2 regions of the Bacillus sp. LH1 genome follow, and region 2 is predicted to be linked to the other one. Evidence: riboswitches for the same ligand, from Rfam matches in the RefSeq annotation. Region 2 holds a riboswitch; the other holds the start of a gene.
What was found. Region 2 has a riboswitch for lysine ahead of ACX9TM_RS04505 (amino acid permease). Riboswitches for the same ligand answer to the same signal wherever they lie in the genome.
Positions count from the first base shown of each region.

Region 1 (9,753 bases), 2.1 Mb from region 2:
AATAGAAGATTATGCATTAGGAACGATGACAAGTTCTTATGAGTTAGGGTCAACTGTAAAAGGGGCTACTTTATTAACTGGATATCAAACAGAAGCGATTAAGCCGTATACACATTTCTTTGATGCGCCAATGTATTTTAAAGGAAGTTCTAAGCCGAAGAAATCGTGGAAAGAATTTGGGGATATTGATGATTTAAGAGCTTTGCAAGTGTCATCGAACGTTTATATGTTTAATACGGCTTTAAAAATGGCAGGCATTAATTATGTCCCAAACAATCCATTAGACATTAAACAAGAAACATTTAATAAAATGCGCTACTATTTTAGACAATTTGGCCTAGGTGTGTCGACTGGTATTGACCTGCCAAATGAATCAATTGGTCAAGTAGGTAGAACTGATAACATACCCGGATTTTTACTTGATTACGCGATTGGACAGTATGATACATATACGCCGCTTCAGCTTGCACAATATATTTCAACCATTGCAAATGGCGGTTACCGAATGAAACCACAAATTGTACAAGAAGTTAGAGAGCAACCGAATAGACCAGAGGATGTAGGAAAAGTCGTTCGGTCGATTGAACCAGTTGTATTAAATAGAGTGGATATGGACACTTCGTACATTAATCATGTAAAAGAAGGATTTAGAAGAGTTTTTCAAGAAGCTGACGGAACAGGTACCGGAACGTTTAAAGGTCTACCATATAAACCAGCGGGAAAAACAGGAACAGCTGAGACAGTATATGGTGGAGAAAGTGATATTGGAAGAGATGAGAACAACAACCGAAAAAAATGTTATAATTTAACTCTTGCCGGTTATGCACCATATGATGCTGATCCGGAAGTAGCTTTTTCAGTTGTTGTACCATGGGTGAATGATGATAAATCAGGAATTAATTCTGCGATTGGTAAAGAGATTTTGGATGCGTATTTTGAATTAAAAACAAATAGATCAAATGCAAATTCAATTCCAGTAGAACAACCGAACAAGGCACAGTAAAAATAGTATCACTGCATGGAAACATATTGTGCAGTGATATATTTTTTGAGTTAAAAAGCGCTTTATAAGGTGGGAATGGATATGAAAAAGGAGATTAAGAGAGGCTGGGGAAAGTACATACTATTTATATTGGTGATAGTCATAGGCTACCATTCTTTTACTTTATGTAAGGTGGAAGGGGAATCGATGCAGCCGACTTTATATGAAGAAGACTACGTATTTGTAAATAAAGCGGTAGTACGTCTTTCTAATTTACAACACGGAGAAATTGTCATTATAAAAGAAGAGGATGAATCGAAATATTATGTGAAACGTGTAATAGGGCTTCCTGGTGATGTAATTAACATAACGAACGGAAAGGTATATGTGAACGATAAAAAGCAAGAAGAACCATATACAAACAAAGATTTATTTAACAACACACAAGTGTTTTATAATTTTCAAAAGACAAAAATTCCGCCAAATAAGTTATTTGTAATGGGAGATAACCGCGAAGTAAGTAGAGATAGTCGAAATGGCTTAGGATATATTGAAGAAGATAACATAATAGGCAAGGTGGAATTTGTATATTATCCTTTTTCAAAAATGAAAATGATAGAATAAGTGGGGGATGAGCAAAACCCCACTTATTAAAGTTTCACTTTATTTTCTTTAAAAAACCTTTTGGATTAAATGATATGAAAAATTTATGTTTAGACTCGTCGATTATGAAGTTATTATTTTTAGTTAAAAACTCATCCACAGCTTCCATCGGGCCAGGACCCCAATCGGGAAGAAGCGGATTTCCATTAATGGAGGTATCTTCTACAATCATATAACTGCCAGTAGTGACGATAGATTTATATAGTAATAGTTCTTTGGAAACATGTTCTTTACTATGATCAGAATCTAAAATAACTAAAACCACATCATCAGGTTTGCGCATGCTTACAATTGTTTGGATGGCCTGCACAGAAACAGAAGATGCTGTTAAATACGTAATCCGATTATGTGATGGCCGATTTGGCTGCGGAGTTATATCGATAGTAAGTACGTGACCTTTTCCAATTAAATCTAACATAGAAGCTAAATACAGTGCACTACCACCGTGAAAAGTCCCGCATTCAATAATTAAATCGGGCTTTAATTCATAAATAATTTCTTGATACAAAAAGAGATCAGAGGGAAGTTTACAGATTGGAACCCCGAACCAGTGTGTATCGTTTAACCACACGAGGCTGTTGTAATATTGGTTTAGAAATTCATTGCTTATATTATCGATTTTAAATTCTCCTTTCTAAAAAGGATTCTCTCGTTTGACGTAAAGTGTTTACGCATGAAAGTTGTACTATATATTATGTAGTAAGGAATTGTAAGGCGAGTGTTTTTACTTGAAAATAAGCCAAATAACTCATGTGGAAAATGAAAGGAAATGATCGTATGTACAAATACACAATTTGTTTTATTAGAAAAAGCGATAAAATACTGCTATTAAATAGAAATAAAAAGCCGAATATGGGGATGTGGAATGGTGTTGGAGGAAAAATAGAAGAGAATGAAACGCCATACGAAGGAATAATTAGAGAAACGTTTGAGGAAACGGGTATAGAACTTTCAAGTGTAACGTATAAAGGGACTGTTGTTTTTAAAGGTAAAGATGAGCCCCAGGCTAGTGAAGGAATGTATGTGTTCGTTGCTGATTTTCCAGATGGAATGCAAATGAATACACCATTACGTACGGCTGAAGGATTATTAGAATGGAAAGAAATTGATTGGATATTAGATGGTGATAATAGAGGTGTAGTTAGCAACTTACCAAAATACTTACCGACAGTAATAACAGAAGAAAATAAGTTAAAACATATATTCACGTACGATAACCGGAATATTATTAATTACACAACTGCATGTTTGACAGAAGATGATGCGAACAAGCGATATGAAAAACAACTCATTTCTCAATAGAAGAGGATAGTGAAAAATCACGTTTTGTTCTCATTATATATACGAAGTGATTATATGTTTCAGAAATACAATTTATTGGTCAGAATTGTAATATGTATGATATAACTTTTCTTATGGTGAAAGCGTAGAGAACATACGTAAACGGAACAAAAAAGAGGTGGCTTTGCCGCCCCCTTTTTGTTAGCTGTGAATCGCCTTAATCATAAATCGATGTTGCTTCACATCAAAATATCCTTTTTGCAAGATGATTTCATGTATACGATATAGTTCCTTATAATACCTTTCGACAGTAAAATCAGGAATTTGCCACGGAATCGCTTTTAAATAATAGACAATAGCGCCAATATCATAAAAGCGTTGGAAAGGGAATTCTTCTTTTGCATCTAAGATAGTAAATCCATTTTCCTCTAACTCACTACATGCTGCTTCAAGTGACCAACTTGCAAATTCGTTATTTAGCGGTGCGTTAAATTGCTCATTAAGTTCCACACAATCGAGACCACCAACTTGTTGTGTAAGGAAAACGCCATGTGGAGAAAGAATTCGTTTTACCTCAGAGGCAGCATAGGATTCATGTTGATTTATAATGAAATCAAACTGCCCATCTTGAAATGGTAATACAGTATCATTAATCACTTTGACGACTGTAACTCCTAAAGGCTCTAATTTCTTCCGAGCAATTGGCACATTTGGAGCATAACCCTCAGTAGCATAAATAGTTGACGGGAACGGTTGTAACATAGATAAAAACTCTCCGCCGCCAGTACCCATATCGAGCATTGACTTTGCACGTTGCATAAGCAGGAAAGCAATGCTGCCGTACGACCATGATAAAGGCTCGCTCTTCATTCGGCCCGTTTCTGAAATGAAAGAAAAATCCCAACCGCTAAAATGTGTATTTGCACTTTCTAATAAAGTTAAAAATAATGGATCACGTTTCATAATTATGTCCTCCTATTTTTCAATGAATGATATGATGAGAAAGGAGAACGGAGAACGGGAGGACCTCTCATGAAAGAGAAGCGGTTTTACGTTTCGTGTTCGAATAGATTCATATAAATTTGCTCCTTGTGAGAATGGTTATTTATATATTCGGGATAATCGAGTGGGAATCCTTTGAGGGTATAAAAGAAGGCAGTTGTTTAATGAAAAAATAAATTGAGTTATCTAATTTTATAGTGTAATTGTTCATCCATACGCATAAAAAAATTATTCTCTCCATAAAATAGTAAAATTATATTGGAGGTTGAATTATGAAAAAATTTAGTGTATTTTCAATAACATTGATGACTTTTGGAATGTTATTATTTGGATTAAATAGGATAATAGATAGCTATTCTGAGCCTATTATCCTATTAGGGTATATTTCTTTTTTAATTGGAGTGGTTCTGAGTATTATAGCGATTGCTAGACGTGAAGATGGAAGATTAAAATTCATATCACTTATCTCTTTCTTTGTTCTCCTGTTTTTCATTACTTGGTTTGAGTCGTTTCAGGTACTACGAATTATTACTTGGCTAAAAAATATCTATTAAAATTTAAATTGTTGGTAAAAATGGGAAAACTTAAATTTAGGTTTCTTTTTATTATATTCGATTATCAATAGTAAAACTTATTAGAGCCATTAATAAAAGAAATAGATATATAAACCGAGTGTAAAAATATTTTAATTCTTTGAAAACATTCAGCGATTTAGTATTCTTTATATATGGAATATTTTGTTTATGCGAAAAGAGGGCAAGGTGCTATATGAAAAGAATGAAAAATGTAATGTTACTATTGTTATGTTTCTTATGTTTAAGTGGGTGTAATTATAAAGATGACGATCAGGTGAAAAAATATGTGAAAAAAAAGCACGGAATTGATGTGATTGTAACACATTGGGGTGCTATAAACGAAGGGAATATGGGGCATACATATCATACTGTTCAAGCAAAAAATAACAAAAATATTCAATTTAGAGTAGAGGTAGATGGCTTCTTATATTCAAGAATAAAAGGTGATGAATATCAATACGGAAAAAAAACATATGAGGAATATAAGAAATTTAAACCAATGCTAGAAGAAATTAAAAAATTAGGTTACGTGGAACCTGAAAATAAAAATGTTTTTCAATATATAGTGGATGATGATATAGAGGAGAAACCAACGGATACGTTATTATTAACTTTAAAAACGAGTGACAAGATTGATTACAGTCAATTTGAATCAAAAGAATTAGATCGTTTATATGCTCTAATCCAATTCATTCAGAAGAGTAATAGAAAGATAACAACACTTGAAATTGAGGATTATAATGGTGAATCTATAGGCTTGCCTTTTCAAAATGTGCAAAAAGCTATAACGAAAGAAGAACTGCTTTTAACAATGAAAAACACAGTAAGCGGTTATTGGACATATTTGGTTCAAACTGAAACAAAAGTAGGCGTAAGGTTAAATGAAATTCAAAATGATCGTTTTGAAATTGAGGATATTACTTGTCCACACCCGAAAGACGGCAATTGTCTAGAGTATGAATTGACATTAGTTTTCAATGACAGTGAGATAAAATATAGAAATGATCCATATGTAATAGATGATTTGAGAAAGGTAGTCACTATTCTTAAAGAAGAACTATATAATAAGGAATTTAACATATATTTAAGGAACAAGGATGGAACAAGTTATTCACTCTGGCTATCATCCGAAAAAATTAAGGAAAGTAATAACATAGAAGAGCTAGTAAAATAATGATATAAAGAAGAAATTTAAAGTGCTTTTTACGTTTGTTATTTCTGTATTCAAAAGGAAAACCGCTTATACTTCATTTTTGAAGCATAAGCGGCTTTGTTTAAAATATTTAAAAACAAAAATCTTTTGGTAAATTACCATTTTTAATAACTGTTCTTAACCCATGTTTTATAATCCAAGGATTAATAGGATGCTGTTTATCACGTAATTGCTGTAACCACTGAAAAACGAGTTCTTTATCTTCTTTCGTAATATCGTTAATATGATTGGCTACAGATTTTTGAACATATTTAGAAGGGTCATTCATTAATGGTTCAAGAAGTTGTAAATTGTACTGAAAATCACCTTTTAGAGCTCCTATTTTTTTAGCCCAAGGAAGCCTTGGTCTTGTACCTTCAGAAACTAATCTCCTAATGTGGCTGTTTTCGTCATGAATCCACTGTTGTAATATGTTTAGTGTATCTTCATGGTATGTTTCAAGAAAGGGCCGAATGGCATATTCAGCAGTATTCCTTTTCGTTATTTCATACATTGCATTAAACGAGATTTTAAAATCGTTAAGCCCATATTTTTCAACGTATTTTGCAACAGGCATGTACATATATCCATTTGTAAATGTGCCTACTTCTGTTGTATTTTCTGGTCCTAATGTTTTCAGTAATATATGTATTGCGGCATTAAAATCTTTTTGTAAAGCATTGTGTAATTCATCTGCAATTACTTCAATACGCTGTTTTAACTCTAAATTTTCAACTTTACAAGCTACAGAATCTACAAAGATGCTTTTAGAGAAACAAGGATCGTGTTTACAAATAGAATCAGCTATTTTTTCTGCTAATTCTTCATTAAATAAAAATTTTAACGGAACATATTTACCCATTTTTTCACCTCGGTGGTCAAATGAAAACAATTTTTATTTTTTAATCGACAATCCATAAACCAAAGTCTCACTCGGAGTCGTAATACTAAAACCTGTCGTCTTATAATCAAGCTTCACTGTATCACCAGTGTAGTCTTTCGTAAATGAATCCATTTGTACGATAAGCTCCGCATCTTCATATACAACATCATCTGCGTTAAATGTATCCCAAATTAAATCGACATCAACGAAAATACTACAGGAGTTTGTCATTGTTCCTCTAATGCGAATGATCTTTTTGTCTTCACGTTCTAATCTATGTATAGCTGCTTTTGCTTCATCAGTAATGCGAATGTTCATTGTATCCCAACCTTTTATTTATATTTCTTCTATTATGGCAAAAACAGGAGCAATAGGGAAGGAAAGAGGTTTGCAACAAAAAACGAGCAAACAAATTTGTTTGCTCGTTTCACTTTATTTTAGTTCACATTTATCAAGTGGAATCACTTTTGTTTTTTTCGTAAATTTATATCCTAACCATAGTACTAAGAAGAGTGGTAAACCGATGTAAGAAACGAGTACGCCATTCCAATCGATTGATTCACCCATAAATGCGCCGTAGTTTTGTCCTAAAATTACGATGATACAAAGTGTAAATGCGAAGATTGGACCAAATGGGAACCATTTTGCTCTATATGGTAAGTCATTTAAATCTTTTCCTTGTGCGATATACGCTTTACGGAAACGGTAATGACTAATTGCAATGCCGACCCAAGCGATAAAGCCAGACATTCCTGATGCATTTAATAACCAAATGTATACAACACCGTCACCGAATAAAGAAGCAATGAAAGCGATACTACCGACAATTGATGTTACGATTAATGCGTTAACAGGTACACCGCGGCTATCTAATTTACCAAGAAACTTTGGTGCTTTTCCTTGGCGAGCTAAATCCCAAAGCATACGAGTTGATGCATACATACCAGAGTTACCAGCAGATAGTACTGCCGTTAAAATAACAGCGTTCATAACAGAAGCAGCAAAGGCAACGCCCGCTTTTTCAAAAATAAGTGTAAACGGACTTACTGTAACATCACTTGCAGCAAGGCTTTCAGTTGTATAAGGAATTAATAAACCGATAACGAGAATTGCAAGGATATAGAATAAAAGAATACGCCAAAAGATTGAACGAATCGCTTTCGGAATATTACGCTCTGGATCAGAAGTTTCACCAGCAGCTACTCCTAATAGTTCAGTACCTTGGAATGAGAAACCAGCTGCCATAAACACACCGATAATTGCCATGATACCGCCGTTAAATGGTGCATCTGCAACAGTGAAGTTTTTAAATCCAACCGTTTCACCGCCCATAATTCCAAAAATCATCATGAAACCAACAATTAAAAAGATAATAATCGTAACTACTTTAATAAGTGCGAACCAATATTCAGATTCACCAAACCCTTTAACAGATAAATAGTTTAAAAGGAAAATAATAGCTAAACATAATCCGCTCCAAATAAGAGAAGGGGTATCTGGGAACCAAAATTTCATAATTAATGTTACGGCTGCAAGTTCAGCAGCAATCGTAATTGCCCAGTTATACCAATAGTTCCATCCAAGTGCAAAGCCAAGTGATGGATCAACAAATTTTGTTGCATACGTACTAAAAGATCCAGTAACAGGCATGTAAGCTGCAAGTTCAGCTAAGCTTGTCATTAAAAAATAAACCATAATTCCAATTGCGGCGTATGCAATTAATGCGCCACCAGGTCCAGCTGTATGGATGACACCACCACTGGCAAGAAATAGTCCGGTACCAATTGTACCACCGAGAGAAATCATCGTAAGGTGACGAGATTTTAATCCGCGTTTTAATTCACCTTGTCCTTGTGTAGTTTGCGTTTTAGAGGTAGATTGATTTGTTGCGCTATTCATGTTCAACACTCCTTTTCTTGTAGGTTAGGAAGGAGCGGGGGAGAAAAATACAAAAAACCGCCAAAGGAATTTGGCGGAACGTTTCACAAATAACCACCCCATCATACCCTTCCGTTAAGATAGCACCCCACGTTTACACGGTAATTTTGTAAACGTGACAGTTCTGTTCCTTTCGGAGACAGCCCCAGCTCATATTTCCAGAGAAGAAATATAAACTTCGGCAACTTTTCCTTTCAAACGGAGTCAGCTGACATTCTCTGTGTCTCGTCCGTTTTACTATTAAAAGTCGCAACCTCTACCTCATCGGATTGATGAGGATTTATATATTGCTAAGATTTTTAATATATGGCAATTGTAATGACTTTCTGAATATATTGCAAGATATTTTGTTAGGAAAAGTCAAAAAATATCGGTTATTGTATAGGAAACGCTTGCAAAACTCCACCCGAACCTACTATTATGTAGCAATAAGCAAAGAAAAAATTGTTATACAAATGTTTCGCAAAAAATATTGAAAAACCCTCTAAATTAAAAGAAAATTCAGAAAAATATAATTCGACATTCATAATAAAGTCATATTATTTGTTATAATTAGGGTAACGTTTAAGCAAAAAGGGGAAATCAAAATGAAATTAGAAACAGAAAGGCTCTATATAGTGCCGTGTACAGAAGAGAGGATTCAAGTCGCTAACGAGCAAGGATATAATAGCGGTCCGCATATTGTAGGGCATGTAAAGAATGTAAAAAAAGATGCAACTTTATTACCATGGGGGGCGTGGTATGTTCTTCGAAAAGAAGACGATAGCGTTTTAGGTGATATTGGGTTTAAAGGGAAACCAAACGAGGATCAAACAGTAGAAATTGGCTATGGATTCATTGAGAAATATTGGAATCAGGGCTATGCAACAGAAGCTGTAAAAGAACTAATCGATTGGGCTTTCAAAACAGGTGAGGTAGAAACAATAATTGCAGAGACACTTCTAGATAATTATAGTTCGATGCGTGTTTTAGAAAAGTTACATATGAAGAGAGTAAATGCTACAGAAATGATGATTAATTGGAAAATAGAAAAATAAAAAATACCGCTCTAAATTGAGCGGTATTTTTTATAGTTATGGTAGCATTTGCTTCTGATCATTCGGATACTCAGCCGTTGACGTATTAGGACGATTGGAATGATTACGAACAGCAATGAAAATAGAAATAATAACGACAAGACCAACTGCAACGTAAGAAAGTGAAATAATAGTTGGATCCACTTTAAATGTAGTAAGCA
Region 1 is NZ_CM175007.1:2,955,198-2,964,950, reverse strand. It holds gene ACX9TM_RS15410 (peptidoglycan D,D-transpeptidase FtsI family protein) at 1-1,003, shown strand, start outside; gene lepB (signal peptidase I) at 1,085-1,606, shown strand; gene ACX9TM_RS15400 (cephalosporin hydroxylase family protein) at 1,641-2,264, opposite strand; gene ACX9TM_RS15395 (NUDIX hydrolase) at 2,423-2,947, shown strand; gene ACX9TM_RS15390 (class I SAM-dependent methyltransferase) at 3,128-3,889, opposite strand; gene ACX9TM_RS15385 (hypothetical protein) at 4,201-4,482, shown strand; gene ACX9TM_RS15380 (hypothetical protein) at 4,697-5,677, shown strand; gene ACX9TM_RS15375 (DNA alkylation repair protein) at 5,787-6,557, opposite strand; gene ACX9TM_RS15370 (iron-sulfur cluster biosynthesis family protein) at 6,591-6,896, opposite strand; gene ACX9TM_RS15365 (amino acid permease) at 7,011-8,477, opposite strand; lysine riboswitch at 8,590-8,783, opposite strand; gene ACX9TM_RS15360 (GNAT family N-acetyltransferase) at 9,104-9,553, shown strand; gene ACX9TM_RS15355 (sulfite exporter TauE/SafE family protein) at 9,590-9,753, opposite strand, start outside.
Region 1: linked by a shared signal. The riboswitch ahead of ACX9TM_RS15365 (amino acid permease) and the one ahead of ACX9TM_RS04505 (amino acid permease) in region 2 are both predicted to bind lysine.

Region 2 (9,753 bases):
ATTTAATAGCATCTTGGATAAAGAATACGGGCATATTATTACCCACTAAATCATAGTTTCCTTCATCTGTATAAAATTTTGTGGCGAATCCGCGTACATCTCTTACTGTGTCGTTGGATCCTTTAGAACCTTGAACGGTTGAGAACCGTACAAATACAGGTGTTTTCTTTGAAGGATTAGTAAGAAAATCTGCTTTCGTATATGCTTCTAACGATTCATAAAGCTGAAAATAACCATGAGCGCCAACTCCGCGTGCATGAACAATCCTTTCAGGAATTCGTTCATGATCAAAGTGGGTCATTTTCTCGCGAAAGTGGAAATCCTCCATTAAGGTTGGGCCTCTTAAGCCCATCTTTAAAGAAAATTCATCCTCGGCTATTTTTACTCCTTGGTTTGTTGTTAAAGCATGTTTGCGTTGATTATCCGTAACATGGTGCTTCAATTGCTCCATTTTTTTATTCACAATATAGGCCCCTCCTTTACTTTGTTAATTTAATAGATACCCTTTTTATTAGGACGTAAACATGTATTATGATTTTTGTATGTAAAAATCATAATACATTGGTTGTGCTGGTGATTCTTGTTTGAGGAAGAAAAATAAAAAGGCCAAGGAGAAAGTTTATTTTCTCCTTGGCTTTTAAGATAATTCTTTTCGTTAAAATGCGGAAATTCTTTGCTTCGTTTTTGGTACAATAATAAATTTGATCCCGAGTAACCCGACAATCATAATGATAAGGATATGTAAAAATTGACCTGTAGCAATGAGTATAACACTCGAAAATACAATGAGTTGAATACTTAGCAATATAAAGATTAAGTGAAGAAATTGCTTCATCCTTTCTTCAGTATGGATTGGATATAATGCCACAATAATATTTCCCGAAAAATATTTCCATAGTGAACGGAGCTGCATAGAGATCATATATAGAACGATGTAAGTGATAGAGCCTTTTACGTATATATTTGGTATGAAATATAAGGCGAAAGCACCGATCAATCCTAAGCGAATATATATACCGAAATAATCATTTCCACGTAAAAATGCTAATGTATGTAAATAGAAGAAAGTTGCTCGTTTTTTATGTAATAAAGGTTCAATCCAATTTGTAAGCCATTTTCTTTTATTTACTTGTTTATTCAGTTGCGGAACATCTGTGAAAATGCTAGCAAATTGATAAAAACGAACGTTCATTTTTTCTTCTTGCTCGATTATGTAATCCCACGGTATTCGTTTTGTAGGCTGTTTTTTCGTATATAGAAGTAGGAAAGCAAGTAGTAAGAGTAGTCCGCCCAATATGAGAACATTTGCGGAATAAAACAGCATGTAAATGATTAGGGCGTTACAAGTAATACGAATGATTAGCCATATATTTTTTTCGTGACTATCACGCCACATCCAATGTATGTACATGTTCCAGGCTTTCGTAATCATTAACACGATAAAGATTGTACATAAAAAAGGTACAGTTAATTGCAATGATTGCATAGCAAGTGGAACGAGAATAAGGAACGTAAATAATAATGGGAAAAGCTGCATGATGTAATTGTATAGAAGAGATTTTTTAAAATAAGATGTTAATTTCTCTTCTAGTGCTAGTAAATAGACAGCATCAGGTTTTTGAATAAATGTACGGATAGGGCATCTCGTTATAATGAATGTAAGTACAATCGTTATAATTATTAAAGATATTCCTTTAGAAGGAGATGCTTTTAGAAACTGAGCATAATAATATGCACCAACGCATGAAATAAAGATAAAGCTATATAGTAAACCGTTAATCATACGTGCAAAGTATGTAATGATATTTTGAATATGTTGTTGGAAGCGACTGCTCCATAGCGATTCGATTGACATGTTTTTCACCTCTTTGTTCTATTATATATGTTTTACAAAAGAAAAAACGAGCAAATTGCGTTATGCAACTTGCCCGTTTTTCTTTTCGTTATTTTTTTTCTGATCACGATTCATTAATGGATAGAAAGCAAATCCGATTACGAATAAACCAATTCCGAGAAGGAACGTTTTTATATCGGATGCGCCCGTTTTAATAACCCATAGTGCGTAGCAAAGTGCGATAACTGCGACTATGCCATCTGTAATTCTTGCCCGCATTTCATTTTTATATGTTTCACCAGTTGCGACTAGTTTTAACTGGAAGATTGGTGAAACGAGATATGGAATGAGGTAGGCCAGTGTCGATACGGTAATAACGAATGTATAAGCTTCCGCAATGGTTCCTGATAATGTTGAGAATAGGAATACTTGCGACATAATGTTTGTTAATCGTAATGAGTAAATTGGACTTCCTTTTTTATTTGTTTTTGTGAAGAAGGAAGGGAAGAAACCTTCTTTTGCTGCTTGATAAGGTACTTCTGAGCTTAATAAAATCCAGCCTAAGATAGAACCGAACAGGGAAGTAAGAGCAAGTAATGCCATCAGTTTCCCGCCGCCGTGACCCATTGCAGCGTTTAGTGCATCTGCTAATGGACGTTCAGAAGCTTGTAATTTATCAACGTGAAGTACACCCATTGTTAAAATTGTGATTCCTAAGTAGATGGCAACTGTAATAAGTAATCCCGCAACTGTTGCGCGTTTTACCGTTTTTGGAGAAACAGCACGGTTTGATAAAAGAACAGCTGATTCAATTCCGATAAACGCCCAAAGTGTTGTAAGAGCAGCTAAATTCACTTGTGAAAGAAGACCGTGTGATGCCCCTGATTTATCAATCATCGGTGTATACCATTGTCCAAATTTAGAAGCTTCGAATGCAAATAACGTAACGACGATGAATAAAAGGAATCCAGTTACTTTCGTTGTTGTTGCTAAGAAGTTTAGTTTTCCAGCTCCGCTTACACCGTTTGTTAATATAATATGAGTTCCCCAAAGTAAGATGGAACAAATCGTAAATGTAATTAGTTTTCCGACTTCTACGTTAAACGAGCCGATTGAAAATAGTAGTCGCGTATCTTTCATAATTGGGAAGAAGAGTGATAAATATCCCGCAAATGATGTAATGATGGCAACGTTACTTGCCCAGTTTGCAACCCAATATCCCCATACCATACTGAAGCCAGCCATTTTTTTCTTTTTTGGTGTTGAGAATAAAGCATATGCATGACTTTGTGGCCCTGTCGTTAAATCAGGACGACGAATTGCTAAATTACCGAAAACAAGAGCTAGCATTAAAACACCGAACCCTGTAGTTAACCAAGCTAAAGTGACACCGAGTGGGCTTGCTGTTTGTGCCAACGTACTTGGCACCATGAAAATACCAGCGCCAACCATGTTACCGACAACGAAAGCTGTTAGTACCCAAAAGCCCCATTTTTTTTGTTGCATAGAAAATACCTCCAAAGTTAGTATAACCAAGTCAAGCGAGGAGATATGTATGTCTTCCTGAGTCAGGAAGAGAAGTCCCAAACAAAACAAAAAAAGCACGTAATTTGCCGCTACATGCTTTCTATCTTATAAGAAACCCACGACATACCTCTCGATAGCTCTCCACAAACGAAACGTTTGTGACAGTTCTGCACTTATTAAATGCAGACCCAGCAAGCGTGCATGGTGGACACGACTTACTTCGGCAACCATTCCTTTCTCATTCCTTCATCAATGCCACTACATCTCCTGAAATGATACTCTTAATGATTGCAACCTCTACCTCACCGAGATACGAATGAGGATTTAAATATTAAATTAACGTCTTTAAGAGTAACAAATGTATTTTTATACGTCAATGGATATAGTAATAATCAGATTATAGAGAAGAGTTTGTGATTAAAAGTAAGAGGGATTGTTATGTGATATTTGAATTTTCGTAATATAATACATGTTATTAGCGCTAGATGATTGAAAAGGGGATGAAGTAAATGTCTGTATGTCATAAACATTCAGTAATAGGTGTGCTAGATTCGGGAGTTGGGGGATTAACAGTTGCGAGCGAAATTATAAGACAATTGCCTAAAGAAAGCATTTATTATATTGGTGATAATAAGCGTTGCCCGTATGGGCCAAGAAGTGTAGAGGAGGTGCAATCTTTCGTATTTGAAATGGTTGAGTTCCTCAAACAGTTTCCATTAAAAGCGCTAGTCGTAGCATGTAATACTGCTGCAGCTGCTGCATTGACTGAGCTGCAAGAAGCACTTTCCATTCCAGTTATTGGCGTTATACATCCAGGAGCAAGAGCGGCAATTAAAGTAACAAAGAAAGGGGAAATCGGGGTAATTGGAACTGTAGGTACGATAAAATCTAATATGTATGAAAAAGCATTACACGAGCTGGATACATATTTGGAAGTGCATAGCTATGCTTGCCCGACTTTAGCCACAGTTGTAGAAAATCAATTAGAAGATACAGCATATGTCACGCAGCAAGTGAAACAAGCTTTACTTCCATTAACGAAAGAAGATATAGATACGTTAATTCTTGGATGTACGCATTATCCACTTTTAGAGTCCTATATAAAAAAGGAACTAGGAGAAGATGTAACGATTATTAGTTCTGCAGAAGAAACGGCGATAGAGTTAAGTACCATTTTACAGCACAAAGGAATTTTGTCTGACAATCTGAATCCGAAGCATCGTTTTTTTACAACGGGATCTGTTTTATCATTTGAACATATTGCTGAGCGATGGCTAGGGTATCAAATTTCTGTAGAATGTGTACATTTGCCTATGAAAAATGCGTGTATGCATAATTAAGATTTAGTAAATTACGTTTTTAAATAAATTAGGTTCGTTTCATAAGAAGGAAAGAATAAGCTTTTAATTGAAATCATTAAGGTCATTTTAATTAAAGGAGAGGTTTGATTATGGAATTATCAAGATCTCAATTATTTGCTTTGGAGTATATTTCAAAATATGCAGAGAACGAAAAACGTGAGGCTAAAGCAACGATTAATCATATACTTAAAATGTCTAATATTACAGATGAAATATTTGAAGAGGCTGTCGCTAATTTAAAATCTCACGCAAGGATTGCTTTACACTTTCATCCAGACAGACTAGATTCGAGTAAGAAAAGTGTTGCTGAAGCACTATTTGAGCAAGGAGTATATAAAAGTCAGTTTGAAACATTGCTATCTAATGGAAGCGTATCTGCTTATCCTGGTGGTGAACGTGACCTTTGGGAAAAGAGAATATTTGGAGGGGCATATCAATTAGAAGGCGTAACGAATGATCAACGTCCAAAATACGGAGCGCTAAATTTAATGTTACATCCAGATGGGCCGGCTCCGCGTTTTGGTTCCTGTTATTTTCTCTTATCTCCAAAAGTTTCTTCGCGTTCTACATATACATATTTAGATTCACATCAAGATCCGAAAGAAAAGGGGACTTATGAGGAGTTTGATATGATTGTAGCTGCTCTTTTGGAAGAGACATTCGTAAGAGATTTTGCAATTGGTGAAGGAAATTTGACTCCAACAATATTAATTAATCATTTACTGGCTAACCTGAAAAGGCCGTTTATAGATGTAGTAAGCAAAGAGCCAGCCCGTAACCTTAATCATTATATTGAAGCGCAGATTCATGGAGAGATTTCTCTAAAAGAAGACGTGGAAGCGCTTGTCGCAGATCCTTCATTTAAGGGTACGGATGTAGGAAAAGTTTTAGAAGAAATTTGCCTGAAGTATGCTATTGATTTGTATTGGCACATCGGTTTTGTACTTGCGGTAGACGAAGTTCCGATGGATTTTAGAGGTTCAAAAATGCCATCTTTAGCAAGACGCATTGCACGGAATCATTGTATCGATGCAAATATAATTGGCTCTGCTGTAGTGGATTTGAAACGCAATCCATTATCTTGGAGTGATCGTGGAACTTATGAAGAAGTGCTTCAGGAATTAAAATTATTATGGCATGTTTTAGTTCGATTTGGAAAACCAAATCGGAAGTAGAATGAAATACTTCGTTTTTGGAAGTATTTATATAGAAAAGAAGCTGATCTATTTATAGATCAGCTTCTTTTTATAAGATTAAACTAAGTTTAATACAGTTACTTTTTCACGTGTCATAGACTCAAGGCTCTTACGAATACCTTGTGCGCCCATACCTGAACCTTTTACACCGATGAATGGGAAGTGGTCAGGGCCGCGCTCTGTGCGTCCGTTAATTTGAACAGAACCAGTTTCGATTTTGTTAGCAATTGCAAATGCTTTGTTAATGTCTTTAGTGAAGACACTTGCTTGCAGACCGAACTCTGATTTGTTAGCAATTTCAATTGCTTGTTCATCTGAAGAAACACGGATGATTGGAAGGATTGGGCCGAATGGCTCTTCCCAAGCAACTTTCATCTCTTCTGTTACGTGATCGATTAATGTTGGGTAAATTAAGTTACGCTCACGTTTGTTACCGATAACGATTGTAGCACCTTTTTCTACAGCGTCGTCAACTAAACCTTGAACGAAGTCAGCAGACTTGTCGTCGATTAATGGAACGATTGTGCTATCTTGTTCTGGAGATCCAACTGATAGTTCAGCTACTTGCGCTTTTAATAAGCTAACAAGCTCGTCCGCTACGTTTTCGTGTACAAGTACACGTTTAATAGCTGTACAACGTTGACCAGAGTAAGAGAATGCACCGCTTACGATATGGTTTGCAGCATCTTGTAAGTCAGCATCTTCACGAACGATACCAGGATCTTTACCACCAAGTTCTAATACAAGTGGAATCATTGAAGCTTTTTTCGCTAAATGTTTACCTGTGTTTGTACCACCTGTGAACGATACCATATTGATGCCTTCGTGTTCTACTAAGTAGTCACCAATTACAGAACCGCGTCCTGTAGCTACGTTTACAAGACCTTTTGGAAGGCCAGCTTTATGAAGTGCTTCAACCATTTTAATACCACTAATTGCACCTTGAGTTGCTGGTTTGAAAATAACAGCGTTACCCATAATTAATGCTGGTGCAAGTTTTGCAGCAGATAAGTTTACTGGGTAGTTAAATGGTGCGATTGCTAATACAACACCAAGTGGTGCGCGTTGGATAATCGCAAGCTTAGATTTTGTACCGCCCGGGAAGCTATCGCCCATCATGCTTTCTCCGTGCATATGTAAAGCTTCTTCGATCGTGTAACGAATGAAGTCAGCTGTACGAACAACTTCTTTCTTCGCATCTTTATATCCTTTACCGACTTCTTTCATAATGATATCGGCAATTTCATCCTGCATATTTACGAGCTCATCAGCCCATTTATATAAGTATTTTGCGCGATCTTGTAGGGAAGCTTCAGCCCATGATTTTTGAGCTTCTTTTGCAGATGCAATTGCTTCATCTACTTCTCCGCGAGTAATTGCTTGTACTTGTCCAATTACTTCGTGTAAGTATGGAGATGGAATTTCGATTGTTTCTCCTGAAGAGCTTTCTCTCCATTCTCCGTTTAAATAAAATTTGTACGTATTGCTAGTTGTCATGATTAGTCCTCCTAAAATAGCAACTTGTAAGAGTGAGTATAAGGTGATTGTAGGGGGTTTGATAACATTTTTCAAATGAAATGTTTGTGAAAACGATTTCTTATTCTTTTTTTATTTTGTATGCCCTTTCTTACAGAACATTCCCTTATTTCAAAATGGTGTATCATATATTTTTATTTAAAGTGTGAAAAAATAATTGACAGAATACTCAATAAAGTTGTAAGATTATAAATGGAAAATAAATGAAAGGGGTGTGCGTAATGATTGTAATCGTAAATGTAATGGGCTTAGCTCTGTTAAATGGCAGAAAACATTCATATCATTACGCAACCCGTACGGATATATAGGGCATCTTTGTCTTATAAGAAGCGTACGTTGCGTATATCGTAACGTACGCTTTTTATGCATTCCTGTGCATATCGTCAAGCGGCGGTATGCTTTTTTTTGTTTATTTTCCCTTGTTTAGTTCCGATAAAAAACTTTGGAAGGTGGAAAAATGTGATGAGATTGTATGGGTTACGAAATGTAAATGTGATAGGTCTGGATAGTGGATAAAGAAATGAGAGGTAAACGAGAAAGAGAAGGGAGAGGTTACATTGTTATCAGTATTACTAAAGCTAAAATGGTTTTTTAGGGAGCACTGGAAGAGATATAGTATTGCCATTGGAGCTCTTTTAATTGTGAATATAGTTGAAGTGATTCCCCCGAAAGTGTTAGGGGTTACGATAGATAACATAAAAACAGGAACGTTATCGAACGAAGCTATTATACAGTCTATTCTTATTTTAATAGGGGTTACGATCGTTGGATATGGCCTTACTTTCGTATGGCAACATCAATTGTTTGGCGGTGCATTCGTACTTGAGAAAACGATGCGCTCTAAATTTATGGGGCATTTACTTAAGATGACGCCGACTTTTTATCAAAAAAATCGTACTGGTGATTTAATGGCGAGAGCGACAAATGATTTGAAAGCAATCGCTATGACAGCTGGTTTTGGTATATTAACGCTTGTGGATTCTAGTTTATATATGCTTACGATTGTCTTTATGATGGGGTTTACAATTAGTTGGGAGCTTACATTTGCAGCGCTTATTCCGCTTCCAATTATGGCGTATGCGATGAATATATATGGAAAGAAATTGCATGAAAGATTTACAGTTGCACAAGATGCGTTTGGTGATATGAACGATAAAGTGCTTGAATCAATCGCTGGTGTGCGCGTTATTCGTGCATACGTACAAGAGAATGCAGACGAGGAAAGATTTCATCATTTAGGAGATGACGTCTACGAAAAAAATATGAAGGTAGCAAAGATTGATGCATTATTCCAACCAACTGTGAAAATGCTTGTCGGTCTTAGTTATTTAATCGGCTTAGTGTACGGTGCATACCTTGTGTTCCAGTCAAAGGTGACGCTTGGTGAACTTGTTTCTTTTAACGTGTATTTAGGGATGATGATTTGGCCGATGTTTGCAATTGGGGAATTAATTAATGTTATGCAAAGAGGAAATGCTTCGCTTGACCGTGTGAATGAAACGTTAGCGTATGAGCCAGATGTAAAGAATCCGAAACATCCAAAGCTTGTGCAAGAGCCGGATTATATTCAGTTTGATGATGTGTCTTTCTCATATCCTTCATCAACTGAAGAAAATTTAAAAAAGGTTTCTTTCACATTAAAGCAAGGAGAAACGCTAGGGGTTGTCGGAAAAACAGGAAGCGGGAAAACGACGCTTGTACGTCAGCTTCTTCGCCAATATCCGCTTGGAGATGGAGATATTGCAGTTTCTGATGTGACTTTAGATAAAATGACGAATGAAAATGTACTCGGCTGGATTGGTTATGTACCGCAGGAGCATATTTTGTTCTCAAAAACAGCGCGAGAAAATATTTTATTCGGAAATAGGGAAGCGACTGAAGAAGAACTAGAGAAAGCAATTGAAATTGCTGCGTTTAAAAAGGATTTAGAGTTTTTACCAGAAGGGTTAGAAACGCTCGTTGGAGAGAAAGGTGTTTCTTTATCAGGAGGGCAAAAACAAAGGATCTCGATTGCACGAGCTGTTATTCAAAATCCAGAAATTTTAATTTTGGATGATTCTTTATCAGCTGTAGATGCTCGTACGGAAGCAGCGATCATTGAAAATATAAGAACGGAAAGAAGCGGAAAGACGACGATTATTACGACGCATCGTTTATCTGCAGTGCAACATGCGGATTGGATTCTCGTTATGGATGAAGGCGCAGTTATAGAAGAAGGTACGCATGATCAGCTTATCCAAAAGGGAGGCTGGTATGCTGAGCAGTTTGAAAGACAACAAGGTGAAAGTGAAAGTGCGGA
Region 2 is NZ_CM175007.1:864,323-874,075, forward strand. It holds gene ACX9TM_RS04495 (catalase) at 1-463, opposite strand, end outside; gene ACX9TM_RS04500 (ABC transporter permease) at 656-1,855, opposite strand; gene ACX9TM_RS04505 (amino acid permease) at 1,916-3,340, opposite strand; lysine riboswitch at 3,488-3,669, opposite strand; gene racE (glutamate racemase) at 3,871-4,701, shown strand; gene ACX9TM_RS04515 (DUF3626 domain-containing protein) at 4,812-5,897, shown strand; gene gapN (NADP-dependent glyceraldehyde-3-phosphate dehydrogenase) at 5,976-7,415, opposite strand; gene ACX9TM_RS04525 (ABC transporter ATP-binding protein) at 8,012-9,753, shown strand, end outside.